Regions from separate parts of the Gordonia caeni genome, predicted to be linked through region 1. Evidence: riboswitches for the same ligand, from Rfam matches in the RefSeq annotation. Region 1 holds a riboswitch; the other holds the start of a gene.

Region 1 (14,221 bases):
GGTCGAGACCGGAGAGCAGGTCGGCCACCTCGGCCAGGGAGAGTTCGCGGGCGCCGAGACGCAGCAGGGTGCGGGCGGGCGCACCGTCGCTCACCGCGGGATGCGCCAGCGGTTCGATCACCTCGGCGAGCAGTTCGGCGAGCGGTTCGGTGAGCCCGCGCACCACCCAGGTCCGCGTGGGGGCGCGCGGAGGTCCGGAGGCGGCCGGAACCCAGGGCGCATCGGTGAGGACCGCCAGGACGGCCTCCCGCAGCACGGCGTCCTCGGTGCCGGCCCCGAAGGCGGGCGCCGGGACCAGCAGGTGCCGCTGGTCGTCGGGTGCCAGGGCCACCAGGTCGGCGTAGCCGGCGGCGGCGCCGGCCAGGTCGGCGCCGGGATGCAGTCCCCGCCGGTCGGGGGTCAGGAGCAGATCGGTGATCAGCCGGGCCGGCAGCGACAGCGGGATCTGCGTGGGGGTGGGGCTGCGCAGGACGTCGCCGTCCAGCGGCCGCAGGGCGTCGCCGTCCACCGGCACCAGCCAGTGCGTGCCGCCGGCGCTGCTGCGCAGCCATTCGGCACTCGCCGCGCCGTCGGTCTCGATCACGACCCGGCCGGCGGTGGTCCGGCGGGTCAGTACCTCCCCGTCCACGGCGATCTCGGTGAGCGCGGGCAGTTCCAGCAGCAGATCGGGAGCCTCGCCGCGGGCGCGGTCGGCAAGGGCCTGCGCGGCGGCGGCATCGGCGCAGTGCACCACCACCTCGGTGGCGTAACCGGGCGCCGGAGCCCCGGCGACCGGCCACGCCAGCCGCTGGGCGGGAACCGGCCGGTCCGGATCGCCGACGGCGCCGGCGGTGCGGGCGCGGTCGAAGGTGATCGACCCCGACGACGACAGCACGTCGACGCGGTCGGCGAACGAGGTGGCCCGGAATCCGACGCCGAACCGGCCGACCTCGGCGCGGCCGGGCTGATCGGGCGCGGCCCGTTTCGGGGAGACGCGTAGGGCGGTGAGGGCCCGGACGCCGTCGATCGTCAGCGGGGCGCCGGTGTTGGCCACGTGCACGGTGGCGCCGTCGGTCCACACCCGCAGCCGTCCCGCCTCGCCGGTGACGGTGGCCGCATCCGCGGCGTTGGCGGCGAGCTCGGTGAACCAGCGATCGCGGTAACCGATCTGCCGCAGATCGGACTCGGCGGCCGCGTCCTCGGCCAGCCGCGTCGGCGAATCCCGCCAGGCCGCCAGGGTGGCGGCGCGCAGGCCGGCGGTGTCGAAGGGGTCGGACAGGTCAGCGGGCGCCGGTGTCGGCGTCATCGCGACTCACGATCTCCACCGCACCGTCGTCGTAGGCGTCGTAGGCCGGGCTGCCCTGCCCACCGGGCGGCACCGGCGTGTCCGCGTGGGCGCCGCAACCGTAATCGGCGGCGACCACGTGCCCATCGGCCGCGAATTGGTTGGCGCACACGCCGAAGGCGCCGTGCAGGGCCCCGGCCAGCGGCAGGTAGAAGCCACAGGTGGCGCAGGTGTGCCGCGCGCCGCGGGCCATCGGTGATTCGGGGCCGTACTCGCCGTCGTGCCAGCGCTGAGCGGCCTCGGCGCGCCCTTCGTACGACAGGAGCCGGTCGCGGCCCAGGCCGATCTCACCGAAGACCTGACCGACCTGGTCGCGGTCGATCGGGTCGACGTCGAGGGTGTCGATCTGTCCGGGGACCAGCCGCGGATCGTCCGGCGGGGCGGCCAGCAGGTCGCCGGGCCCCAGGTCGCCGGCGGAGATCCGCTCGTTCCACGGCACCCAGGCCGGTGCCAGCAGCGCACCGTCGCCGGGCAGCAGCACCACCTCGGAAACGGTCACCTCGCTCGCCCCCGGTGCACCCGCCAGCACGACACACCACTGCCAGCCGTCGTAGCCGGGGACCTGGGCCGCGAAGTGGTGGGCTACCGCCCAGTCCCCCTCGGCACGCGCTCCCAGGTGCTCGCCGGGGTTCTCCCCGTCGGCCACCAGCACGTCCCGCGCCATCTGCTCCGCCTGCTCCAGCAGGTCCGTCTGTGCCACGCTCACCTCTCCAGTGTGCAACAGCACCGTGCAGAGATGCACCTTGAGACGACCCTCACCAACACCCGGGCCTCCCATCCGCCATGCAAGTCGGCAGATAGGGAACAATCGATGTCGTGGCTTCCCGATCTCCGCACGACGATTCCCGGTCCTCCGGGGACCCGTCGCATCCCCGTCGACCCGAACCCCGGTTCCACGGCACGCACCCGGGACACTCCAACTACCCGGCGGAAGCCCGCACCCGGCGTTTCGAGGCCGCCAGTCGTGCGCGCACCCACAATCCGCATCTGCCGCCGCTCGAGCAGTCCGGCACCCGGCAGTTCGGCGACGGGAACGGCGTCGGCGGCAACGGCGACGGCGGCAACGGCGACGGCGTCGGAGGCAACGGCGACGGCCGCGACACCGGATTCGTGGCGCCGGAGAAGGTGACCGTGGTGCGCGTGATGGCGCGCCGCTCCCGCTACTTCGCCGGCCGCGGCGTCGACATGGTGCATCGCGCCGCCACCGCCGACGGGGCCGACCGTTCCGGGCTGACCGCGCTCACCATGCCGGTCATCCTGAACAACGCCGTCGACGCCGCAATGGCCGTCGCACTGGCCAACACCCTGTTCTTCGCCGCCGCGACCGGCGACTCCAAGGTGAACGTCGGTCTGTACCTGGCGCTGACCATCGCGCCGTTCGCGCTCATCGCCCCGCTGATCGGTCCGCTTCTGGACCGGCTGCAGCACGGGCGCCGGCTGGCGATGGCCGCCACGTTCGGGCTTCGCGCGGTCCTGGCGCTGCTCATCATCGTGAACTCCTCGTGGGATCCGGCGACCCACCAGCTCCAGTACAAGCCGTGGATCCTCTATCCGTGCGCCCTGGGCCTGATGGTGCTGTCGAAATCGTTCGGCGTGCTCAAGTCGGCCGTGGCCCCGCGCGTGCTGCCGCCGTCGATCGACCTGCCGCGCGTCAACTCGCGCCTGACCATGTTCGGCCTGGTGTTCGGCACCATCGTCGCCGGCGGGCTGTCCGCATTCGTGGAGATGGTGCTGGGCAAGTGGCTGCCCGTCCACATCCCCGGCGCCATGCTCTTCCTGTGCCTGCTGGCGGTGGCCGGCGCCTACTTCTGCATGAAGATCCCGTCGTGGGTGGAGGTGACCGAGGGCGAGGTCCCCACCACGTTCACCTACCGCGGCGATCCGAACGACGAGGAACCCGAAGCGCAGGCGCGCGGGGCGCGCGGCTTGTCGACGCGCCTGGCGGCCACCATTCGCCAGCCCCTCGGGCGCACGGTGGTGACCGGTCTGTGGGGCAACGGCACCATCCGCATCCTCACCGGCTTCCTGACTCTTTACATCGCCTTCTATGCCAAGGCGCAGCCCGACACCGGGGGCTGGGGGCAATTGATGATGCTGGGCGCCGTCGGCGCCGCCGCCGGTGTCGGCAACGGGCTCGGCAACGGCATCGGCACCCGGCTGGAACTGAAACGGCCACCGCGCATCGTGGTGATGTCCACCGTCGCAGCGACCGCGGCCGCGATCCTGGCCGCCGTGGTCGGCACCCTGCTGATGGTGGTGATCGCCGCCTTCGTCGCCGGCGGCGTCAGCGCGATCGCCAAGGTCTGCCTCGACTCGACCATCCAGGACGATCTGCCCGATGCCTCCCGGGCTTCGGGCTTCGGGCGGTCGGAGACGGTCCTGCAGCTGTCCTGGGTGCTCGGCGCGAGCCTCGGCGTGGTCCTGCCGACGACGCTGTGGATCGGGTTCACCGTGGTCGCTGTGCTGATGGCCGGTGGACTGGTGCAGACGGTGCTGACCAGCCGGGGCTCCACCCTGCTCCCGGGGATCGGCGGCCGCCGGCCGGACGACCCGGCGCCGACGTCCCCGCTCACCACCGTCCATCCGACGCGGCCGACGCCGAGCCCGCGGCCCCGTCCGTCTGCGGCCGACTCGCCGTCGGAGCGGCCGACCGCCGCCCGCCCTTCCGCCGGTGCCACCCGTCCCTCCCGGACGCGGCAGCCCCGCACTTGAACAGCCCCGCCCCGAAACTGACGAGCCCCGAACCCGACAACGAGGTCTGATCGTGTCCCTGCAGCCCGCCGACAAGAAGCATCTGGCCGTCCTGACCGCGGTGGTCGTGGTCGCGGTGGCGATCGTCGCCGTCGCCACCACGCTGCTGGTGCGGGGGACGCCCGAATCCGATCCGCAGGTCTCCGTGGCCACCGGACGCAGCCTGGAGCGGGTGGAGCCCACCTTCTGGTGCGACCTGGACATGACGCAGTGCCACCCGCGTGCCCTGAGCATCGAGGAGATCGCCGCACTGCCGGTCACGCAGTTCCCGGTGCCGGCCGGCGGATCATTGAGCCTGTCGGTGCCCTCGGAGATCGCCACGGCGCCGTGGATGCTGGTGGCCGCGTACGCGACGCCGGAAGGCGTGCAACCGGTGACCTGGATCCACCGGTCCGGCACCACCTACACCCAGGTCCTGGAGTCCACCCCGGACAGGGTCCTGCTCGGCGTCGAGATCAAGCCCTTCTCCACCGTGCTCGAAGACGCCCCGGACGGACTCGAGTCGGGGCAGGGCGACATCCTGTTCCGCGGCCATTACGCGATCTCGACCGCGCCGGACGGGTTCACCGTCGGCAACGAGACCGAACTGCCCGCGGTACGCGGCTGATCAGCGGTCGAGTTCGCGGGTGACCGCGCGCACCACTTCGGAGATGCGGCGCGCGGTCTTGCGGTCCGGGTAGCGGCCGTTGCGCAGATCCGGCTGCACCTTGCCCTCGAGCAGGGTGATCAGATCGGCGATCAGGCCGTGCAGTTCGTCGGGCGTGTGCCGTTTGGTGGCCGCGCGCTGGTTCTCCCGCACATTGCGGGCCACGCTCGGCGCGGCCTCCAGGACGGTCACCCGCAGCGCCTGCGGGCCCTGCCGGCCGGCGGCCATGTCGAACTCGACACGCTGGCCGGCTTTGAGTTCGTCCACCGCCGCCGGCAGCGCCGAGGCGCGCACGTAGACGTCGTCGCCCTCTTCCTGCGAGAGGAATCCGAAACCCTTCGCGGAGTCGTACCACTTCACCCGGCCGGTCGGCACTGTGCTCACCCTCAAACTGATCGGAACTGCCCATGGGAAAGCGCCCCGGCCGCCGCCCGCGATCACACGCGGAAAAGACCCGAGGCGCACTGCATCCGATGTTACGCGTACGGCTACCGTGGTGGCCATGCAGACCCAGAAGTCTTCGTCGCTGCTCCCGGCGGCCGTGATCCTGGTCGTCATCGGCTTCGTGGCCAGCATCGCTCTGCTCATCCCGGCGGTGCGAGATTCCACTCAGGCCATCGTGGTGACCGTCTATCTGCTGGCCCTCTGCGCCCCCGTCGGACTGTTCCTGGCGGTCGTCTTCGCGCTGCTGTCGGGACGGCGCAGCCGGTGAAGCAGGACACCGCCCCGCTCTCCCCCGCCGACGACCCCGGCGCACTCAAGCGCGCCTACAGTTGCTTCCCCTCGGGCGTGGTCGCGGTCTGCCGGCAGGCGCCGGCCACCGTGCACCAGAGCTCACCCACCCCGGTCGGCATGTCCGCCAGCGCGTTCAGCACCGTCTCCCTGGACCCGCCGCTGGTGTCGGTGTGCGTGCGCCAGGAGTCGTCCACCTGGCCGCTGCTGCGCGAAGCCGGCGAGCTCGGCGTGAGCGTCTTCGCCGCCCACCAGGGCGAGCTGTGCCGGCAGCTGGCCGGGCCGCCGGACGCCCGGTTCGACGGGGTGGAGCCGCTGGTGCGCCCTGGCGGCGCGATGTTCCTCCCGGAGGCCGCCGCGCACCTGCTGTGCACCGTCGCCGCCGAGATCCCGGCCGGCGATCACACGGTGGTGCTGCTGCGGATCGCCGAGCTCCGCAGCGACCCCGGCGTGGAGCCCCTTGTGTTCCACGCCAGCACCTTTCGCGCACTGGAAGCCCGGCGCGCACTCGACGGGTAACGGTGAGTGGTCTGAGTCTCAATCGCTCTGTGACCTTAGTCACATCACGGTTGGATAACGAACCGGACACGAGACGACCATCAGCACGGTGATCAGCGGCAATGGCCATTCGAGGCCGAAAGGCCCGATTTCGGGGCCGTAACCCCGCTTTCGCGATGGGGTGACTTCCCCCGAACGGATTACGTAGTGTTCATCCCGGTCGCCCTCGGGCACCGAAAACACAACATTTCTCGGCGGTCGCGCCCAGCCTCGTTCCGCCGCCGAGATCACCGAACAACACAGTTCAGGAACGAGGGCGGGGGACCCACCATCCCACCGGATACCGGCGGAACGTCGTGAGACGGAACGCCTTGGGGTTAAGTCCGCACCGGACGACGTCCGGAACGGACCGAGCACCTCTCGCTCGAACCCGACAGCTTACTTCGCAGGCGCGTGGAGAGAGGAAAAGACTTTCATGGCACGTCACGCTAAGCGGTCGACCACCACCAAGACCGTCGCAAAGGTTGCGCTGACCACCGCCGTGCTCGGCGGCGGCGCCGCCCTCGTCGGAGCCGGCACCGCCTCGGCGGCGACCGACGCCGAGTGGAACCAGGTCGCACAGTGCGAGTCCGGCGGCAACTGGTCCATCAACACCGGCAACGGCTACTACGGCGGCCTGCAGTTCAGCCAGGGCACCTGGGCCGGCCACGGCGGCACCCAGTACGCACCGAGCGCACACCAGGCCAGCAAGGAGCAGCAGATCGCTGTCGCCGAGCGCGTCCTGGCGTCCCAGGGCAAGGGCGCATGGCCCACCTGCGGCACCGTGCTCTCGGGCCACACCCCGCGTCAGGCCCCGGCCAAGCCGTCGACCCCGTCGCTGCCCCAGGTCCAGGACCGGCAGAACAACGCCCCTAAGGCCGACGACGCCAAGACCACCGACGAGGCCATCTCGCAGGCGAAGAAGACCAGCACCCCCGAGCTCCGCAGCGCCGTCGAGGCTCTCGAGAAGTCGGGCTACCAGCTGGACCAGAGCCAGCTGAAGCTCTTCAACGACAACAAGCAGGCGCTCGGCATCAACTGAGCCCAGCCCTGGAGTACCGAGGTACTCGCGCAAGAACGCCGCACCGCTTCGGTGCGGCGTTCTCTGCATTTACGACGAGGCCCTGCCGGACAGACTGCCGACCGGCCGGAAAGACTGAAGAACCCCGCACCGAATCGGTGCGGGGTTCTTCAACAGAACGAGCGTCAGCGGTTGACGACGGTCTTCGATTGAATGAAGGGAAGCTCGCTCGCCGGCACCGGGAACGGATTCTCATTGCCGAACGGCGAGAGCGCACCGGCGAGATGCGCGGTGAACTCGGTGACGGCGTGATCCTCGACCGAGACATCCGGCCAGCCATTGTCGACGTAATGATTCTTCTTAGCCACGGCCTCATTGTGCCATGACGCTCCGCAGCCGGTGGCAGGGACCTGAGAAGGCGGGGGTCGGAGAGCAACGGCCGGGCTCCCGGCGGACGAGACCCACCCCGCCGGCGGCTGGCTCGGTAGACTCGTCCGGATGACCACGGACCGCCCCCTGCGCGGGTTGGCCGAAGCGCTGGCCGACCGCTCCGACGAGGATCTGGCCGCCCTGTTGATCCGGCGCCCGGACCTGGCCTCACCGCCGCCACGCGGTACCGGCGTCCTCGCCCAGCGGGCACTCTCCGCCGCCTCCATCGCACTGGCCGGCGACAGCCTCGACCTCGCGGCCGTCGCGGTCCTCGAAGCCTTTCTCGACTGCGGTGCCGACACCGGCCGGCACGACCTGGTCGGACCGGTCACCCGCGACGACCTGGTCGCCCGCCTCGGCCGGCGGCTCAAGCGCGCCGAACTCGACGCGCGGCTGGCCGATCTGGCGGCGCAGGGACTGATCTGGGATTCCGGCGCCGGCACCGCCCGCAAGCCGGCGTGGGTGGCCGGCATCCATCTGGGCGCCGCCCTCCCCTGGCGCGGGCACCACCTCCTCGGTCCGCTGGCCACCACCGATCCCGGCGAGATCCGCGCGCTGCTCGACGGTCTGGACGAGCGCCCGCGCGAGTTGATCGCCACCCTCTCCTCCGGTCCGTCATTGGGTCGCAGCCGGGACGCGGCCCCGGACGCCGATCCGGCCGCCCCGGTCCCCCGGCTGATCGCCGCCGGCCTGCTGGCCCGCATCGACGAGCAGACCGTCGAACTGGTACCGATGGCCGGTCAGCTGCTGCGCGGCGAGCCGCCGCTGACCACCGCGATCCTGGCGCCCCCGGTCCTGAGCGAAGGCCCCGGCCGGTTCGGCCCCGACGCCGTCGACGCGGCGGGCGCCGGAGAGGCGCTCGAGTTTCTCCGCCACGCCGATGCCCTCCTCGACGTGCTCGGCAACACACCGGCCGCCGTGCTCAAGTCGGGCGGCCTCGGGATCCGCGAACTGCGGCGGCTGGCCAAAGCCACCGGACTGTCGGTCGGGCGGATCGGCCTGCTGGTGGAGGTACTCGCAGCCCAGCGCCTGATCGATTCCGGACTGCCCGAACCCGAGCCGGCCGAATGGAGCGGCGACGAGGCCTTCGCGCCCACCGTGGCCGTGGACACCTGGCTGCACACCATGCCCGAACGCCGGTGGCATGCGGCGGCGAGCGCCTGGCTGGACCTGCCCCGCCGCCCCTGGCAGATCGGCGACACCGACCGGGACGGCAACACCATCGCCGCCCTGTCCAGCGAACTGTTCGACGCGGCCGCCGCGCTCACCCGACGGCAGGTGCTCGCACCGCTGCTCGATGCACCGCCCGCCGCCCCGGTGGAGGTGGACGCCCTGGTGGCCGCCCTCACCTGGCGGCACCCGCGACAACTGCGCCGCTGGACGCGCCGATTCGCCGGCGAAACGCTCCGCGAGGCGCGCGAGCTGGGGCTGGTGGCACACGGCTCGCTCACCGGGCCGGGACGCGCGCTGCTGACCGCCGCCCCCGACGACGACGCGGCGACCGCCGCCGCGCTGGCGGCGATGGACACCGCGCTGCCGACCCCCGTCGACCACTTCCTGGTACAGGCCGATCTGACCCTGATGGTGCCCGGACCGATGACCGCCGAGCTGGCCGAGCAAGTGGAGGCGATCGCCGACCTGGAGTCCGGCGGCGCGGCCTCGGTCTACCGCATCAGCGAGGACAGCCTGCGGCGCGCCCTGGATTCTGGTCGCTCGGGCTCGGAGATCACCGCGCTGCTGACGAATCGGTCCCGCACCCCGGTGCCGCAGTCGCTGACCTATCTGGTGGAGGACGTCGCCCGCCGGCACGGCAGCCTCCGGGTCGGGGTCGCGTCGGCGTTCGTGCGGTGCGAGGATCCGGCGCTGCTGGCCGCCGTGCTCAGCAGCGACGTGGCCGGCGAGGTGGCCTTGCGCGCACTGGCCGCCACCGTGGCGGTCTCCCCGGCACCGGTGCGCGACGTGGTGGAGGCGCTGCGCCGCGGCGGCTTCGCCCCGGCCGGCGAGGACTCCAGCGGCGCCCTGATCGACCTGCGCAGCCGCGGCGCGCGCGTGCCCTCGCGTCCGCCGGCACCCCGGGCGTCGCAGCGGCGGGCCCGCATCGCCCCCGGCCAGGCCCAGACCGTGGTCGCTCGACTACGTGCGGCCGATCGCGCCGACGAGCCCCCGCGCGGGGCGGTGCGCGTGACCGGCGGCGGCGAGAGCACCTCGGCGCTCATCCAGCTGGCCCTGCGGACCGGCCGGCCGGTCCGCCTGGGCTACGTCGACGCGCACGGCGCCGCCAGCCGGCACGTCGTCACCCCGCGGGCGCTGCAGGCCGGACAGTTCCTCGGCACCTCCGAGGACACCCCCGACGCACGCTTCTCCCTGCACCGCATCACCAGCCTGGAACTGCTCTAGACCCGCCCCGACCTGACAGTTCGGCCCGCGACCTGGACAATGGGACGGGTGACTGACGGACCCCTGATCGTGCAATCGGACAAGACCGTGCTGCTGGAGATCGACCACCCGCAGGCGGCCGCCGCGCGAGCGGCGATCGCCCCCTTCGCCGAGCTCGAACGCGCCCCCGAGCACGTGCACACCTACCGGGTGACCCCGCTGGCGCTGTGGAACGCCGGCGCCGCCGGGCACGACGCCGAGCAGGTGGTCGACGCCTTCGTCACCTTCTCCCGCTACCCGGTGCCGCAGCCGCTGCTGGTCGACATCGTCGACGTCATGGGCCGCTTCGGCCGACTGCAGCTGGTCAAGAACCCCGCCCACGGGCTGAGCCTGGTCTCCCTGGACCGCGCCGTGCTCGAAGAGGTGCTGCGCAACAAGAAGATCGCGCCGATGCTCGGGGCCCGGGTCGACGATGACACCGTGGTGGTGCACCCGTCCGAACGCGGTCGCCTGAAGCAGGCGCTGCTCAAGATCGGCTGGCCGGCCGAGGACCTCGCCGGGTACGTCGACGGCGAGGCCCACGCGATCGACCTGCAGCAGGACGACTGGGAGCTGCGCGACTACCAGCAGCTGGCCGCGGACTCGTTCTGGGCCGGCGGCTCAGGCGTCGTCGTTTTGCCATGCGGTGCCGGTAAGACCATGGTCGGTGCGGCCGCCATGGCCCGCGCGGGGGCCACCACGCTGATCCTGGTGACCAACACCGTGGCGGGCCGGCAGTGGAAGCGCGAGCTGATCGCCCGGACCACGCTGACCGAGGAGGAGATCGGCGAGTACTCGGGTGAACGCAAGGAGATCCGGCCGGTCACCATCGCGACGTATCAGGTGATGACGCGCAAGAGCAAGGGCGAGTACCGCAACCTGGACCTGTTCGACTCGCGCGACTGGGGCCTGATCATCTACGACGAGGTGCACCTGCTGCCCGCCCCCGTCTTCCGGATGACCGCCGATCTGCAGTCCCGGCGCCGGCTCGGCCTGACGGCGACGCTGGTGCGCGAGGACGGTCGCGAAGGTGACGTCTTCAGCCTGATCGGGCCCAAGCGCTACGACGCCCCATGGAAGGACATCGAGGCGCAGGGCTGGATCGCCCCGGCCGACTGCATCGAGGTGCGCGTCACCATGTCCGACGACGAGCGCCTGCAGTACGCCGTCGCCGAGGCCGACGCCAAGTACAAGCTGTGCTCCACCGCGCACTCGAAGCTGCGGGTGGTGCGGTCGATCCTGGAGCAGCACCGCGGCGCCCCCACCCTGGTGATCGGCGCCTACATCGACCAACTCGAAGAACTCGGGCGCGAACTGGACGCCCCGGTGATCCAGGGCTCCACGCGCAACGCGGAACGAGAGAAGCTGTTCGACGCCTTCCGGCGCGGCGAGATCGGCACCCTGGTGGTCTCCAAGGTCGCCAACTTCTCCATCGACCTGCCCGAAGCGTCAGTGGCGGTGCAGGTCTCGGGCACCTTCGGCTCGCGCCAGGAGGAGGCCCAGCGCCTTGGCCGGCTGTTGCGCCCGAAGGCCGACGGCGGGCAGGCGCACTTCTACTCGGTGGTCTCGCGCGACAGCCTGGACGCCGACTACGCGGCCCACCGGCAGCGCTTCCTGGCCGAGCAGGGATACGCCTACCGGATCGTCGACGCCGGCGACCTCCCCGCCGCCGGGACCAGTGAGACGGCGGGAGATGACTGAGCGGGCCAACCCGCTGGTGCGGCGGATGCAGCCGTTCGCCTCCACCATCTTCGCCGAGATCTCCGCGTTGGCGACCACCCACGGAGCGATCAATCTGGGACAGGGCTTCCCGGACACCGACGGTCCGCCCGCCATGCTGGCTGCGGCGCAGCAGGCCATCGCCGACGGCCACAACCAGTACCCGCCCGGGCCCGGGGTCCCGGAACTGCGGCACGCGATCAGCGAGCAGCAGTCGCGCGATTACGGCCTCGACTACGACCCGGACACACAGGTGCTGGTGACGGTCGGCGCCACCGAGGCGATCGCCGGCGCCGTGCTCGGCCTGGTAGAGCCCGGCCGCGAGGTGGTGATGATCGAGCCGTACTACGACTCCTACGCGGCGACAGTGGCGCTGGCCGGCGCGATCCGCCGCACCGTCCCGCTGGTGCCCGACGGCGACGGCTTCCGGCTCGACCTGGACGCCCTGCGCGCCGCCATCGGCCCGGACACCGCTGCGGTGCTGATCAACACCCCGCACAATCCGACCGGCACGGTGCTCACCGACGACGAACTCTCCGAGATCGCCCGGCTGTGCATCGCCAACGACGTCATCGCCATCACCGACGAGGTCTACGAGCACCTGATCTTCGGCGACCTCGCCCACCACCCGCTGGCCGGCTTCGACGGCATGGCCGAACGCACCCTGCGGATCTCCAGCGCCGCCAAGACCTTCAACGTCACCGGCTGGAAGATCGGCTGGATCAGCGGCCCGGCCGATCTGGTCGCGGCCGCGCGCGGCGCCAAGCAGTACCTCAGCTTCGTGGCCGGGGGGCCGTTCCAGCCCGCCGTCGCACTCGCCCTGCGGACCGAGGCCGAGTGGGTGGCGGCCAACGCCCGCGAACTGGAACGCAAGCAGACCGACCTGTCCGCGACGCTGCGCGATGCCGGCTTCGGGGTGCACCGCACCGACGGCACGTACTTCGTGCTCGCCGACCCGCGACCGCTGGGCTATCACGACGGTCTCGCCTTCTGCCGCAGCCTCCCCGAACAGATCGGTGTGGCGGCCGTGCCGGTCGGGGCGTTCACAGTGTCGAACGACTGGGATCATCTGGTGCGCTTCGCCTTCTGCAAGGAGGACGCGGTGCTCGCCGAGGCCGCGCGCCGGCTGCGCACCCTGGGCTGAGACGGAACCCGGCACCTCGACACACGCCACACATGTTCGCACGTCTGTTCGATGTGCGGCGTAGGCTGGGTCCATGCTCGCCGGCTTCTCCGAATCGCTCTTCGACTCTCCCGCGACGGCCCCGGACGCGGATCCGGAGATCGCGCCGCTGACTTCGGGGATGCAGCGGCGGGAACTGGCGCACGGCGCATGGGTGGACCTGCGGCCGGGTTGGCTGACCGGCGCGACGCCGCTGTTCGAGCGGCTGGCAGCGGGGGTCCCGTGGCGGGCCGAGCGAGTCCGCATGTACGAGTCCACCCTCGCGGTCCCGCGTCTGACGGCCGCCTATCCGGCCGATGCCCGACTGCCCGATCCGGTGCTGGACCGGCTCCGCGAGAAGCTGAACGCTCACTATGGCCCCGGCCACGGCGAAGGCTTCGTCAGCGCCGGCCTGTGCCTGTATCGCGACGGCCGCGACAGCGTCGCCTGGCACGGCGACCGGATCGGCCGCGGCGCCTACCGCGACACCCTGGTCGCGATCGTCTCGCTCGGCGCTCCCCGGGTGCTGGCGCTGCGCCCGCGCGGCGGCGGCACGGCCCTGCGCTTCACTCTGGGCAGCGGCGATCTACTGGTGATGGGCGGCAGTTGCCAGCGCACCTGGGATCACGCCGTCCCCAAGGCGCGCGGAGCCGGCCCCCGGATGTCCATCCAGTTCCGGCCGCCGGGCGTGCTGTGACTGCCCGCGAGACGCCCCTTAGACCTCGACGGTGACTCCGGTCAGCTTTTCGGCCGCCGACCACAGCTTCTGCCGCAGTTCGGCGTCGTCGGCCGCGCGGCGATAGCCCGCCACGGCCGGCGCCCCACGCATGCCGCCGAAGTTCTTGGGGCCGTAGTACTCCCCGTTGGCGGCGTGCGGCGAGGTCGCGGCGAACAAGGCCGGCAGCGCGCCCTCGGCGGCGGACTGGGCGATCGGCGTCATGTTGCCCAGCTTCATCACCCAGTCGACCGGGGATTCGGTGTGCAGCTGCAGTTCGGTGGCCGCATACCCCGGGTGCGCGGCGAGGGAGGTCTTGTCCGAACCCGCGCCGGCCAGGCGGTCGGCCAGCTCGAGGGCGAGCATCAGGTCGGCGAGCTTGGAGTCGCCGTAGGCGGTCCAGCGGTTGTACTTGCGCCGCTCCCAGTTCAGGTCGTCCACGTCGAGCCGTGCACTCTTGTGCATCAGCGACGACATGGTGACCACGCGGTCGTCGATCCGGTCCAGGATCAGTCCGGTCAGCGCGAAATGCCCGAGGAAGTTGGTGCCGATCTGCATCTCGTAGCCGTCGGCGGTCCGGCGCAGCGGGATCGCCATCACCCCGGCGTTGTTGATCAGCACGTCGGCACCGTCGAAGGAATCGGCGAAGGCGCGTACCGAAGCCAGGTCGGCTAGGTCCAGCGGGGCGACTCGCGCGTTGTCGCCGATCTTCTCGGCCACCTGCTGGGCCTTGTCGACGTTGCGGCAGGCCAGTGTCACCTCGGCCCCGG
Region 2 (14,221 bases), on a different contig from region 1:
TACCCACGGCGCTAGTCACATCAAGAAGTATGACGGTTCGTAGTAAGCCGTGGCCACTCGGGTCCCAAATTGGTCCGAAACGATTGTGTCGATGCTGGTCCAGGCGTTTCGGACGGACCACTTCGGGCGTGTCTCAGCAGCCCCTGTTCGGTGTTCCGTGGACGTCCCGTCATGCTCATGGTGCCGGGCCGGGCTGAGGGGAGCCTGAAAGGCCGCAGACCGGACAGTGTGAGTGCAAGCGAAGCCGTGCGATAGGAGTGACTGGTGGGGCGATGGTGGCGCCGGAGCAGGAAGGCGGTGCGCGACGCGGCCGAGGAGCTGACCCGTGCCGAGGTGCTGGTCGCATGTCACGACGAGACCGTCTCGTCGTCGGAGGCGCTCACCGGCGCCGGATTCGACAGGCCTGACGAGGTGCTGCTGCGTCATCTGCTGTTCGTCGACGCCGATCGGCGCGAGCCGGTCCTGGCGCGCTGCGGGATGGACGGATATGTGGAAGCCCCCGCGCTGCCGTCCGATCCGTCCGCGCCGGCCGGCCGGATCGCCGTCGCGGTCGCGCGTCTGCAGCGCGTTGATGCGCGGACCCTGTCTCAAGAGCGGGCGATCATCGGCTCCATGACGGCCAGGCTGGGCGGTGAGTCCGGCGGCTGGGCCGTCCTGGCCGCCCCCGACTCCGGATCCGCGTGAGCGCGGGTCGCTAGTCTGGCGGGGTGACTTCCCCGAATTCCGCTCAGCAACCCGTTTCGCAGCCGGATGTCGAACTCACCTGGCCGGCCGTTCTGGGCAAGGTGACCGACGGTATCGATCTGACGGTGGGCGAGGCCGCGTGGGCGATGCGGGAGATCATGTCCGATTCGGCGACGGGTGCACAGATCGCGGCCTTCGGCGTGGGGGTCAAGATGAAGGGCGCCGCCCCGGACGAGCTGCGCGGCCTGGCCGACACCATGCTCGCGCTGGCGAACCGGGTGAGCACCACCGGCGACGCCGTCGACATCGTCGGCACGGGGGGCGACCGCTCGCACACGGTCAACATCTCGACCATGACGTCGATCGTGGTGTCCGCGGCCGGAGTGCCGGTGATCAAGCACGGAAACCGCGCGGCGTCCTCGAAGAGCGGCGGTGCCGACGTCCTCGAAGCGCTGGGGGTGGCCATCACGCTCGGCCCACCGGCGGTGGAGCGATGCTTGCGCGAGGTGGGGATCGGCTTCTGCTTCGCCCCGGTCTTCCATCCGGCCTTCCGCTTCACCGGCCCGCCCCGCAAACAGATCGGCATCCCGACCGTCTTCAACGTCCTCGGTCCGCTGACCAACCCGGCAGCGCCGCCGGCCGGGCTGATCGGTTGTGCTTTCGCCGAGCTGGCTCCGACGCTGGCGAAGACCTTCGCCGACCGCGGCAACCGCGTGCTGGTGGTGCGCGGCGACGACGGTCTCGACGAGTTGACCACCACGACCACCTCGACGGTCTGGCAGGTGGTCGACGGCCAGGTGCGCGAGCTCAGCGTCGACCCGAGCGACCTCGGGATCTCGACGGTGGAGCTTGCGGCGCTGCAGGGCGGGGACGCGGAGGTCAACGCGCAGATCGCGCGGGACCTGTTCGCCGGCGCGACCGGCCCGGTGCGCGATGCGGTGTCGCTCAACGCCGCCGCCGCTCTGGTGGCCTTCGAGCAGGACCGGTTGTACACGCAGGACGAGTTCACCGCGGCCCTGCGTGCGGCTCGAGAGCGGGTCGCCGAGGTTCTGGATTCGGGTGCGGCCGCGTCTCGCCTGGCCGATTGGGCGCGACTGAGCACCTCGCTCGCGGACTGACGCCTTCACCGTCCGGAGCACTCCGCGCCCGGAACTCCCTTCGTGTTCGCCGGCGGATCGTCGGCGTCGCGGCGGAGGACTTCTCGGTACTCGCTGGGGCTGACACCCAGGACCTTGCGGAACTCCCGGCTCAGATGGGCGTGATCGGTGTAGCCCAGGTCGACGGCGATGTCGGCGAGCGAGCGGGTCTCCGCTGACCTCACCCGGTCGGCGGCCTCCTGGATCCGGCGGCGCTGGAGCAGCGTCAGCGGCGACAGCCCGATGTATCGGCGGGTGAGTCTCTGCAGCGTGCGCACCGCGACGCCGACGCGCTCGGCCAGCGCGGCGACATCGGGCGGCGGTTGAGGGGCCTCGACCGCCGCGATCACGCGATTGGCCAGCAGTGCCTCGGGGTCCGGCTCGGGCGTGCCCTGACAGAGCCAGTCGGCCACCGCCGCGGCGCCCGCGTGCGGGCTGCTCGCGGGATCGGCCCGGCGGACGCCGTCGAGGAGTTCCGGCGCCGCGAAGTCGGTGACGCGGTCGACACAGCTCGCGGCATCGCCGGTGAGCAGCGGGGTCGCGGCGGGCCACAGCAGTGCGCCCACCCCGAATCCGCGGCCGTGCAGGTCGCGGTGGGAGATCCGAGTGGTGGGGCCGGAGAGCAGGACGCCGTGGTCTGTGACGACCAGGTTGAATGCGGGGAAGGCGATCAGGTCCTGCCGGGCGTGCTCGCCCGGCGGCAGATTCCAGCGGGAGATCCAGTACCAGCGGACCAGATGACTCTCACCCGGGCCCGGGGGCAGCCGGACCAGGTCGGGGAGCCGGTCCGGGCGCAACACGCCCCGGCCGTTCGGTTCGCGGTCCACGGCTTCAGGATACGGCGCACGACATCTGTCGCGTTTCGACAAGCCCGCACGGCGGCTGCCGTCCGACGATGGAGGAATGAGCACAGACGACATCACGATGCAGACCACGGCGACGACGGCGATCGCCGCGGACGGCCCGCACACCGTCGCCGGCCGGCCCCGCGGATTCACCTCCCTCACACCGTTTCTGGCGCTGCCAGATCCGGCGGGAGCACTCGCCTTCTATCGGGACGTCTTCGGTGCGCAGTGCGTGTCGGTGACCGAGTTCGGCGGCGCGGTGGCACACGCTGAACTCGACTTCGGCTGCGGCCGGCTGCAACTGGGGATCCCGTCCCCGGACTACGGCCTCGTCGCACCACCCGCCGGGGACACCGCCTGCTACTCGCTGTCCCTGTACTGCCCCGACGTCGACGCGCTGCTGGAGCGGGCGGTGGCAGCGGGGGCGACGGTCCGCGAGCCTGTCGCCGACTTCGTCTCCGGCGACCGGTATGCGAGCGTCCGGGATCCGTTCGGGGTGCGCTGGTCGTTGATGACGCGGGTGGAAGACCTCAGCGACGCCGAGAGTGCGGCGCGCGTGGCCGAGTGGGCGGCTGCGCAGTCGTAGGTGAAGAAATCGTCGGGCCTCGACTTCGCTCGACCGCCTGACGCGGGAGGCTACTCGCCGATGGAGAAGCCGCCCTCCACCTCCGAACTGGAGTAGCTGCGGAAGGCGATGTGCGTCGCGCTGTGGCGAACGCCCGGCAGCCGGTTGATCTTGCCCGTGACCACGTCGGCGATCTCGTCGTGGTCACGCACCCGCACCTTGGCGATCAGGTCGACGTCACCGGCGCACGAGTACACCTCGGTGACACCGGGGATGTCGGCGACGGCCTGGGCGGTCTCCGGGATCTGGTGGATGTCGGCTCCGATGAGGACGATGGCAGTGATCATGCCCCGAGCCTAAACGAGCGCCGGACGGCGGCGCGGGGTCTCCGGCACCGGTGCCGCCGACTCGCGGGCCTCGCGGGCGACGAACGAGAAGTCCAGGTGCCGCTGCGCGGAACCGAGCGGTGACCACAGTTCGCCGCTGACCGACACCAGGCGCGTGCCGGGTTCGGTGAGCCACCGGGCGATCAGGCCCACTTCCTCCGCCGGTGCCCCGGACAGCGGCCCGGCGTCCCGGTCCGGGGGCAGGACGGTCTGGGCGCCGGCCACCAGCGCGTCCACCACGGGCATCGGCGGCACACCCCGGGCGGCACAGCCGGCACCGGCGAGCCGCCCGTAGCGGACGACGGCGAACTCCCAGCCGCCGTCGGCGGCTCGGCGGGCCAGCACCAGTTCTTCGAGGCCGGCGACGGCGGACAGGCGCTGGCAGCGGGCGAGTGCGTCGATGGTCGCGGCCAGCCGGTCCCGTGCCCGGGCGGCCGACTCGAAGCGGCGCGACTCGGCGAGGCTGCGCAGCCTCGCCTGCAAGGCGATCAGCAGGTCGTCGGAGCGTCCGAGGATCAGGTCGTGCGCGGCCTGCACCCGCGGCAGGTAGTCCGGCAGGGTCTGCGGGCGATCACTGGCCGCACGACAGGCACCCGGCAGCGCTGTCACGAGCGGATCGGGCAGTGTCGCGGCCGCGGACCGGCCGGGGCAGTAGTGATGGTCGGCGCGACCGAGGGAAGCGGTGCAGGTGCGCAGACCCGCCGCCCCGGCGATCACGTCGGCGATGTCGGTGGCGACACCGCGCTGGGAGATCGGGCCCAGAGACACCCCGTTCGGGCGGCGCGCGACCTTGAGCCGGGGGAAGCGCTCGGCGGACAGATTGATCCACCACCCGCGGTGCGCACTGCGGGACCGCCGGTTGTAGGACGGCTTGTGCACGGCGAGCAGGGTGAGCTCCCGCACCCCGGCCTCCAGCCCGTGGGCGCACTCGATGTGGTCGACCCGCACGGCCAGGTTCACCATCTCGGTGATCCGCGTGCGCGGGTCCGCGCCGCTGAAGTAGCCGGACACGCGACGGTGGAGGTTCACCGCGGTACCTATATAAAGGACCTCCTCGCCGGGCCCGCGGAAGATGTAGACGCCCGGGCGGTGCGGAAGACCGTCGGCGAGTGAGCGCTTGGCCCGCATGGCCGGCGTCGCACGGGGGAGATAGCGGGTCAGATCGCGGTAGGTGCGGACACCTTGGTTGCCGACCCGCTCGAGCAGATTGTGGAAGACCTCGACGGTGGCGCGCGCATCGTCGAGGGCGCGGTGCGTCGGAGTGACCGAGACCGCGAACAACTCGGCGAGCGCACTGAGCTTGACGGTGGGCGCCTCCTGGCGGGTCAGTACCCGCCGTGCCATCACGACCGTGCACAGCGCCGCCGGGAACGGCCAGGGCCGATGCTGCCGGGCGGCGGCCCGCTTGAGGAAGCCGACGTCGAACCGGGCGTTGTGGGCGACGAGGATCGCGCCGCGGGCGAACTCGAAGAATGCCGGGAGCACCTCTTCTATCCGAGGCGCGTCGTGGACCATCGCCGTGGTGATTCCGGTGAGGGAGACGATCTGCGGCGGGATCGCGCGGCCGGGGTCGACCAGGGTGGCGAACTCGCCGAGCACTTCGCCGCCGCGGATCTTGACCGCGCCGATCTCGGTGATGGCGTCACGGTCGGCGCTGCCGCCGGTGGTCTCCAGATCGACCACCACGAGGGTGGTGTCGTACAGGGCGGCGGTGGCGAAGGCCTCGTCGTCGGGCAGGTCGGCGAAGCTCAGCTGCTGCTCGGCGTCGGCAGGATTCCCGGACATGCTCCGCACACTAGTTCGAAGGTCGGACAAACGGGCGGCGACGCTCCGCGGCCCCGAGATGTCGGAGGTGCTCCATAGTCTGCACTCCAGGTTGAGCCTTCCGGCCCGGCCGTCGGCGCGAAGGCCGTCGTCCACCACGCCTTTTCGCCACCATCGGAGTGAATGAGAGGTAGATCACAATGCTTATCGACTGCGCGACCTGTCCGGCCCGGAATCGGGCCTGCGACGGCTGCCTGATGCAGGTCCTTTTCGCCCCTTCGACCAGGGACTACGGTCCTGACACCCAGTTCGGGGACGTCGACCCCGAGATGGTCGATGCGGTGGATGTGTTGGCCGCCACAGCGTTGATATCGCCGGCCGCCGCGAAGGCTGCGAAAAGTGACATCGTCGCTGGTCAGACTGTGGCCGGCCGAGTGGGTGTGCAATACCTGCGAGCGGTCTGACCGCACCGGCGCGACAGGCCCGACATCCGTTCGGTGGACATTGGGCACGCAGGTTTCGTAATCTTTCCGAGACCTTCCAAGACGGAGGCCCCCACCTGGGGGACTTCAGGAAGGACACCGCCTAATCGCACTCCTGCATAAGGGGAGCGAACCGGGGACCCACTTCCTCCAGAGTGTGGCGTCATGCTGCGCCCTGGATCGGGGTGAATCGCGGGTGAAACCGCGTAGGGCCATCTCTTCCGGCCCGAACCCGACAGCTAACCCGGTCGGCGGTCAGGGAGAACTTTAAGGAGAACCGTTTCCGTGGCGAAACACCGTATGGAACAGCCCCGTGGCGCCGCCAAGGCCGCCAAGACCGCAGTGATCGCCGGCTCCATCGCCGTCGGCTCGCTCGCGCTTGCCGCCGGCCCGGCCGACGCCGCGCCGATCTCGATCCCCGGAGTGGGTGACTTCGAGGTCCCGGGTGTGAACGACAACCAGATCCCGAACGAGCTCAAGCAGGGCGGCAACAAGCAGGGCGGCATCCTGCAGCCGACGCGTGCCCAGAAGGCGCTGCGCGCTGCTGAGTCGAAGATCGGATCGCCCTACTCCTACGGTGCCGCCGGCCCGAACGCTTTCGACTGCTCCGGCCTGGTCTTCTGGTCCTACAAGCAGGCCGGCAAGACCATCCCGCGTGACAGCTACGGTCAGCTCGGCGGCGGTCAGCCGGTCGCTTCGCTCGCCGCGGCCAAGCCCGGCGACGTCCTGATCTTCAACGGTGGCGGTCACGCCGGCATCTACGCAGGCAACGGACAGTTCGTTCACTCCTCGACCTACGGCGTCCCGGTGAAGCGCGACAAGGTCAAGGCCTGGTCGCTTACCGGAATCCGCCGCTACTGAGCGGTAGAAGATCTACGCTGATGTGACCGGACGAGCCGTGCGCGAGAGGCGCGCGGCTCGTCCTGGTGCCGGTAGGGAATTGTTGAACTGATGCGCACGTCTGGTTTCTTCCGCCGCGGTTCGCGGCGTGCACTCTCGGTCGCCACGGTGATCGCCACCGCGGCGACTCTGGCGATCGCTCAACCGGCCGTCACGCAGGCGGAACCGGTCCGCAACGCGCAGCAGGTGCTGACCCGGTACAAGCAGCTGTCGATCAAGGCCGAGAAGTCGGCCGAGGCGATGAACCAGGCGCAGGCGGACTACGACAAGCAGCGCAAAGTCGTGACCCAGCAGCGCAAGGCGGCCGCCGCCGCGCAGACTCGCCTGACCAAGGCGAACAAGCAGATGAACGATTCGCAGGTGAAGGTCGACGCCCTCGCGCGCGCCAGCTACCGCGGTGCCCGCGTCAACCGTCTGTACGCGATGCTGGTCAGTGATTCGCCGCAGAACCTGCTGGACAACATGTCCGACCTCGAGGTGATCTCCCGCCAGGCGGCGTCGGACCTGCGCTCCCTCAAGAAGACCGCCGACGAGGCGACCAATGCCAAGAAGACCGCCGAGCAGGCGGCCACCGCAGCCGCGTCCGCGGTGAAGGATGCCGAGCGCAAGCGCGGCGACCTGCAGGCCAAGCAGGCCGAACTGCAGCTCGAAGCGGTCAGCGTCCGCGCCGTCTACGAGTCGATGACCGGTAAACAGCTCGCTGCGCTACGCGGACCGAAGTACAACTTCGACCCGAAGGCGGTGCCGAAGGGCACCTCGCCGGCCATGGTCGCGGTGCACGCCGCGCTCACCCGGATCGGCGACCCGTACGTGTGGGGCGCCACCGGTCCCGACAAGTTCGACTGCTCGGGTTTGATGGTGTGGGCCTACAAGCAGGCGGGTAAGACGCTGCCGCGCACCAGCGAAGCGCAGATGGGCGGCGGCACCCCCGTGGACCGCAAGGACCTCAAGCCCGGCGACCTGATCATCTACTACCCGGATGCCCATCACGTCGGCTTGTACGTCGGCGACGGCTACGTGATCCACGCGTCGACCTTCGGCGTTCCGGTCGCGGTGGTCCCGATCGATAAGGGCGGCCCCTTCAACTCGGCACGACGGTACTGACTTGCGCGGCGCCGACCGGGTGGGTCCGGCACGTCGCAGCCAGCCGATAGGGCGCCGATCTCTGCTCGGCACCGGCCTCGCACTGACCGTGCTCCTCGGTGGCGTCACCGCCTGTGGCTCGGACGAACCGACCTCCGCCCCGGCGCCGTCGTCCTCTATCTTCACCACGCCTCCCAGCGTCTACGAAGAGCAACGTGCCGAAGGTGTGTCCGCCCTGCTGGATTCCCTGACGAAGGCGTTGACCAGCGGGAAACGCGACCAGCTCGATGCCCTGATCGATCCGCTGGCCACCCGCGACTTCCGGGACTCGCTGTACCAGGCGCAAGAGGATCTCGGCCCGACTCCGGCGTCGTCGCGCGCGGAGCCGTCGCAGCCGACGACGTCCGAGCCGACCTCCGCCGATCGTGACGCACCGGACCGCGGAGCCGACGATTCCGCCGTCGCGACGCCGTCGAGCAGGCGACCGGGGGCCTCCGCCACGCACAGTGCGCCGCCGCCCGCCTCGCGCGGGGGCAATCTGGTGCTGCGCACCCTGGACTATCGCCTCGCCGTCAACACCGGCGCGGACCGGCTGATCGGCGGTGCTCTCGGGGTGAAGCTGTCCGAGGCCGGAAGTTCGGACTCCTGGGTCTCCGCGGTGAAACTGACCTACGCGCTCGGCGGCACCGCCCGGCCGGGGGTGGACGAGCCGGTGATCGAGTTGCCTCAGGTTCTGGCGTTCTCCCGCTACGGCGACGAGTGGAAGCTGCTCGGCGACGGTTCGCTGGCGCCGGACCCCGACGCGGACCCGGACGAGCCGACTCGGCCCCCGGAACTCGCGCCGTGGGCGTTCGGCGGTCTGCGCGCAGCCGATGTGCGGACCGCGGGCGGCACCTCGGCGGTGTTGTCGTATCCGGGGACCGATCGAACGGTCACCAGAGTCCGCCGTCAGCTGACCCCGGCAGTGGCCGCGGTCAGCGACTTCTGGGGCGACGACTGGCCCCGTCGCGCCGTGGTGATGACCGCCGGCAGCGAGGAGCAGTTCGCCGGCTTCACGCGCACGGAGCCGGGGACGACCAAGGCGGCTGCGGCCGCGACCGTGTTCTCCAAGATCGACCGCGGCGCCCGCGCCGTCGTGGGGCAGCGCATCGTGCTGTCGCCGGCGGCCGGTCAGCTCTCCGAGTCCGGAGTGGCGGTGATCTTGCGGCACGAGCTGTTCCACGTCGCCACCCGCATCGAGACCGCCGAGGATGCCCCGCTGTGGCTGGTCGAGGGGGTCGCCGAGTACGTCGGGCGCCGGGGGAGCGACGCCGGCGTGACCGACGTGGCCCCCGACCTGGCGGTGCAGGTGGCGTCCGGCCGGCTTCCCGACGAACTGCCCGCCGACTCCGCCTTCGCCGTCGACAACGACACGGCGCGACTGGCCTACCAGACCGCGTGGTCGTTCGCGGCCTTCGTCGCCGACCGGTACGACGAGGAGCGGTTGCGCAGGATGTATCTGGCGGTGGCACAGGGCGGCGACACCGCCGCCACCACGAAGGCTCTGGAGCAGTCGCTCGGCGCCGACCGGGACGAGCTGATCGACCAGTGGCGGTCGTGGCTGCGGCGCGAGGTGCGCTGATGAGGCGCACGCTGCTGCTCACCAACGACTTTCCGCCCCGTCCCGGCGGCATCCAGTCCTACCTGGAGAATCTGGTGGGGCATCTGCCGCCCGACGACGTGGTGGTCTACGCCCCGCGCTGGAAGGGCTGCGAAGCCTACGACGCCGCCGCGCCCTACCGGATCGTCCGGCACCCGACCACCCTGATGCTGCCCGGTCCCGCCGTGGCTCGCCGCGCCGCGAAACTGGTGCGCGAGAACGACATCCAGACCGTCTGGTTCGGTGCCGCGGCTCCGCTGGCGGTACTCGGTCCCGTGCTGCGCCGGGCCGGCGCCGAGCGGATCGTGGCGAGCACGCACGGTCACGAGGTCGGCTGGTCCATGCTGCCCGGTGCCCGCCAGGTGCTGCGCATCATCGGTTACACAGCCGACGTTGTCACCTTCGTCAGCCGGTACACCCGCGGACGTTTCGCCTCGGCCTTCGGGCGTTGGGGTGCCCTCGAGTATCTGCCGTGCGGCGTGGACGTGGACCGCTTCGCTCCGGATCCCGTTGCCCGGGAAGAGCTTCGGAACCGCTATGGCCTCGGTCAGATGCCCGTGGTGGTGTGCCTGTCACGGCTGGTACCGCGCAAGGGGCAGGACGTGCTGATCACAGCGATGCCGCAACTGATCGACGCGGTGCCCGACGTGCACCTGGTGATCGTGGGCGGTGGACCGTACGGGGACCACCTGAAGTCGCTGGCCGAGAAGACCGGGGTGGCCGACCGGGTGAGGTTCACGGGCACCGTTCCCGCGACCGAACTGCCTGCGCACCACGCGATGGCCGATGTCTTCGCGATGCCGACGCGCACGCGCGGCGGCGGCCTGGACGTGGAGGGTCTGGGGATCGTATTCCTGGAGGCCTCTGCCTCCGGGGTGCCGGTGGTGGCCGGTGATTCGGGCGGCGCGCCGGAGACCGTGGTCGACGGTGAGACCGGCGTCGTGGTCGACGGCCGCGACGCCGGCGCCGTCGCCGATGCCGTCATCGATCTGTTGCGCGACCCGCAGCGGGCCGCCGCGATGGGCGCGGCCGGCCGACGCTGGACGGTCGACAACTGGCAGTGGCGCCACCAGGCTGCCCGACTGCAACAACTGCTCTGACCCGCGCCGGTGGGCGCGGGCCGGACGCGGTCAGTGCCCGTAGATCTTGTCGATGTGGTAGCCGTGCTTGTCCGCGACCACTTTGCGCTTGACCTTGAGGGTGGGAGTCAGCTCGCCGGTCTCCTCGGTGAAGTCGTTGCGCAGGATGCGGAACTTCTTGATCCCTTCGGCGTGCGAGACGGTCGCGTTGGCCTCGTCGACGGCCGCCTGCAGTTCGGCGTGCAGATCCGCGTCCTTGACCAGATCGGCCATGCTGGTCGACGGATCCTTGCCGTTGCGCTCCAGCCAGTCCGGGATCAGTTCGGCGTCCAGGGTCAGCAGCGCGCCGATGAACGGCTGCTGATCGCCGATCACCATGGCCTGGGAGATCATCGGGTGCGCCCGCATGATGTCCTCCATCGGTGCGGGGGAGACGTTCTTGCCGCCGGCGGTGACGATGATCTCCTTCTTGCGGCCGGTGATCTTGATGTAGCCGTCCTCGTCGATCGACCCCAGGTCGCCGGTGTGGAACCACCCGTCGGTGATGGCCTCGGCCGTCGCCTCGTCGTTCTGCCAATAGCCGCCGAAGACCACGGTGCCGCTCAGTAGCACTTCACCGTCGTCGGCGATGCGCGCGGCGTTGCCCGGGAGGGGACGACCGACGGTGCCCATGCGGACGTGGCTCGGGGTGTTGACGGCGACCGCCGCGGTGGTCTCGGTGAGGCCGTAACCCTCGTACACCGGGATGCCGACGCCGCGGAAGAAGTGCCCCAGACGGGCGCCGAGCGGCGCACCACCGGAGATCGCCAGCTCGCACTGGCTGCCGAGGGCGGCCTTGAGTTTGGAGTAGACCAGGCGGTCGTACAGCTTGTGGCGCAGCCCCAGCAGAGTGCCGACCGATCCGGTTTCGGTGGCCTGGGAGTAGGCGATCGCGGTGCTCGCGGCACGATCGAAGATCTTGCCCTTCACCACGCTGTCGTCGTAGGCCTTCTGTCGGGCGGAGTTGTAGACCTTCTCGAACACGCGCGGCACCGACAGGATCAGTGACGGGCGGAAGACCTCGAAGGTGGGCAGCAGGTTCTTGATGTCGGCGGTGTAGCCGACCGCCACCTTCGCCTCGATCGCCACGAGGTTGATCGCACGCGCCAGCACGTGGGCCATCGGCAGGAACAGCAGCAGACGCTTGCCTTCGCCGAGCAGCTCGCTGAGCGAGGTGTCCAGGACGCCGCCGATCTCCCCGAGCATGTTGGAGTGGTAGAGCATGACGCCCTTGGGGCGCCCGGTGGTCCCCGAGGTGTAGATGAGGGTGGCGGGGGAGTCGGCCTTCAGGGAACGGCGCCGTGCCTCCAGTTCCGCATCGGTCACGTCGGCGCCGACGGCGGTCAGGTGCTCTTCCAGGCTGGGGCCCTCGGCGGGATCGATGGTGAAGACCATGGTGGCCGCGGTGACGTGGCTGACGTCGTCGAGCAGCTTCCGCTTGGCCTCGGTCTCGACGATGATGCCGACGGCGGACGAGTCCTCCATGATCCAGTCGATCTGGGGCGCCGCGGACGAATCGTAGATCGGGACCGGCGTGGCGCCGGTGCTCCAGATCGCGAAGTCGAGCAGGGTCCACTCCAGCCGGGTGGCGGACAACAGAGCCACCCGGTCACCCGGATTGACGCCCGAGGCGATCAGACCCTTGGCGAGTGCGCGGACCCGGTCGGCGGCCTCCTGCGCGGTGATGGGCAGCCAGTCGCTGCCGGCCTGCTCGAGGAAGACCGTTCGCCCGGGCTCTGCGGCGGCGGCGTCGAACAGGACGTCCGTCGCATTCCGCTCCGGCGGGATCGTGAACTGTGCGGGGACGCGGCATTCGGCCATGGGGCAGACAACCTTCCGGTGAATATGTAGTGCTACTCAATCAATCCTCGGCAGTCTATCGCCAGCACCGGTGGTGCAGATCGAGATGGGCGGCTTTCGCCGCCGGAGCCCGGTGTGTGATGCTAGTGAGGTGACGACCATCCAGGTGGCTGACGAGACCTTTGTGGCCGCAGCACCCTCTGCGGCCGGTGCCGTGGTGAACGATCGTGCGCGGTGGCGCCGGTGGTTCGGCGATCTGCGTCTCGAGGTGGTCGAGGAGCGTGGGAACGCCGGCGTGCGCTGGCGGGTGGACGGTCCGATCACCGGCACGATGGAGATCTGGTGCGAAGAGGTGCTCGACGGTTTCGTCCTGCACTACTACCTCCACGCCGAACCCGCCAGGGGACTGCCCGCGGACCCCGCCGCAGCCATGGGCGAGGCGGCCGCGCTCAACAAGGCGCGCCGGGTGGCCGGCAAGGAGATGTCCTTCGAGGTGAAAGCATTGCTGGAAGGTGAACGTGAGGTCGGCGGTCCGGCCGCGCCGGACACGGAGGCGGTGGGTCTTGGCTGACCACACTGAACGGTCCGTCGTCGTCGGCGCCGACGTCGGCGCCATCATGGATGTCATCGCCGATTTCGACGCCTACCCGGAGTGGGTGACCGCGGCACGGGTGGTCACGGTCCTGGATCGGGACGAGGCCGGCCGCGGCCGGCGAGTCCGGTTCGAACTGGACGCGGGTGTCCTCACCGACACCTATGTGCTCGACTACGACTGGGCCGCCGACGGCACCGAAGTGTCCTGGCAACTCGAGTCCAGCGACCTGCAGCGCGATCAGCGCGGCTCCTATCGGCTCAATCAGCAGGTGCCGGGGTCGACCAAGGTGACGTACACGCTCACCGTCGACCTGAAGATCCCCATGATCAGCCAGCTGAAACGGCGCGCGGAGAAGGCGATCACCGACGCCGCACTCCTCGATCTCAAGAAGAGGGTCGAAGGCTGATCGATCTGGCGCCCCTCCATCTGGTGCTCGGGCCCGGTGGCTCGGGAGTTTCCGCGCTCGCCGCATCCGGAGCCCTGGCAATGGCCGATGCGGCCCGACCGGCACGGCGCGGCGGCCCCCTCGCGCTCACGGGCACCGGCGGCACCCTGCTGGTGACCGTCGACCCGCGTTCGCCGCTGCCGCAGCGACTCGGGGTCTTCCGGGTACCGGGCGAACCGGTGGCGGCCACCGCCGAACTGGATCTGCTGCACTTGGATCCGCTGGCCGTAGTGGAGCGCGGATGGTCGGATTTCACCGCGGCGCTCGGTGCAGTCGGGGCCGGGCGCAACCTGCTGCCGGTGATCGGTACCGTCGCCGGGATCGACGCCGGCGAGCTCACCGGACTTCCCGGCGGCCAGGACTTCCTGCTGCTGCGCGCCATCCGCGATGCCGCGACCTCCGGCCGCTGGCAGCGGGTGGTGGTGGACCTGTCCGGGGCCGGAGACCCCTATGCGCTGCTGCGGGTGCCGACCGTCTTGGGGGCGGCGATCGAACGCCTCTGGCCGCGTCACCGGCGCTTGGCCGAGGCCTCCGAGAAGCCCGCCCTGGCTCAACTGGCCGCCGCGGTGGACGCCGTGGCGCGCGACTGTCAGGACCTGGCCGAACTGATCGGCGACCCCAGCGGCGTCGCGGTGCATCTGGTGGTGTCCGGCGGGGCGCGTGGTGTCACCGGTGCGCCCGACCACCTGGCGATCGCGGAGGTGATGGGCTTGCCGTTGCGGTCGGTGCTCGTGAACTCGGGCCCCGGGGCGCTGCCCACCGCGGACGCGGTGACCGCG

What was found. A riboswitch is a leader RNA that binds a small molecule or an ion and turns the genes downstream of it on or off. The one in region 1 is predicted to bind cyclic di-AMP.
Region 2: linked by a shared signal. The riboswitch ahead of ABD732_RS12755 (C40 family peptidase) and the one ahead of ABD732_RS15845 (transglycosylase family protein) in region 1 are both predicted to bind cyclic di-AMP.

Annotation. Positions count from the first base shown of each region.
Region 1 is NZ_BAAAZW010000010.1:23,590-37,810, reverse strand. Features, by position in the region: gene ABD732_RS15880 (sacsin N-terminal ATP-binding-like domain-containing protein) at 1-1,285, opposite strand, end outside; gene ABD732_RS15875 (DUF3027 domain-containing protein) at 1,260-1,988, opposite strand; gene ABD732_RS15870 (MFS transporter) at 2,141-4,036, shown strand; gene ABD732_RS15865 (DUF2771 family protein) at 4,089-4,682, shown strand; gene ABD732_RS15860 (cold-shock protein) at 4,683-5,096, opposite strand; gene ABD732_RS15855 (hypothetical protein) at 5,224-5,433, shown strand; gene ABD732_RS15850 (flavin reductase family protein) at 5,430-5,972, shown strand; cyclic di-AMP (ydaO/yuaA leader) riboswitch at 6,221-6,419, shown strand; gene ABD732_RS15845 (transglycosylase family protein) at 6,427-7,032, shown strand; gene ABD732_RS15840 (hypothetical protein) at 7,197-7,379, opposite strand; gene ABD732_RS15835 (helicase-associated domain-containing protein) at 7,510-9,837, shown strand; gene ABD732_RS15830 (DNA repair helicase XPB) at 9,886-11,556, shown strand; gene ABD732_RS15825 (pyridoxal phosphate-dependent aminotransferase) at 11,549-12,718, shown strand; gene ABD732_RS15820 (alpha-ketoglutarate-dependent dioxygenase AlkB) at 12,792-13,433, shown strand; gene ABD732_RS15815 (oxidoreductase) at 13,452-14,221, opposite strand, start outside.
Region 2 is NZ_BAAAZW010000007.1:79,841-94,061, forward strand. Features, by position in the region: gene ctaE (aa3-type cytochrome oxidase subunit III) at 1-19, opposite strand, end outside; gene ABD732_RS12725 (hypothetical protein) at 298-684, shown strand; gene trpD (anthranilate phosphoribosyltransferase) at 708-1,802, shown strand; gene ABD732_RS12735 (helix-turn-helix domain-containing protein) at 1,808-2,647, opposite strand; gene ABD732_RS12740 (VOC family protein) at 2,724-3,251, shown strand; gene ABD732_RS12745 (Lrp/AsnC family transcriptional regulator) at 3,302-3,577, opposite strand; gene ABD732_RS12750 (DEDD exonuclease domain-containing protein) at 3,587-5,401, opposite strand; cyclic di-AMP (ydaO/yuaA leader) riboswitch at 5,953-6,130, shown strand; gene ABD732_RS12755 (C40 family peptidase) at 6,148-6,723, shown strand; gene ABD732_RS12760 (C40 family peptidase) at 6,814-7,866, shown strand; gene ABD732_RS12765 (peptidase MA family metallohydrolase) at 7,868-9,466, shown strand; gene ABD732_RS12770 (glycosyltransferase family 4 protein) at 9,466-10,584, shown strand; gene ABD732_RS12775 (AMP-dependent synthetase/ligase) at 10,615-12,423, opposite strand; gene ABD732_RS12780 (hypothetical protein) at 12,509-12,973, shown strand; gene ABD732_RS12785 (SRPBCC family protein) at 12,966-13,403, shown strand; gene ABD732_RS12790 (ArsA family ATPase) at 13,424-14,221, shown strand, end outside.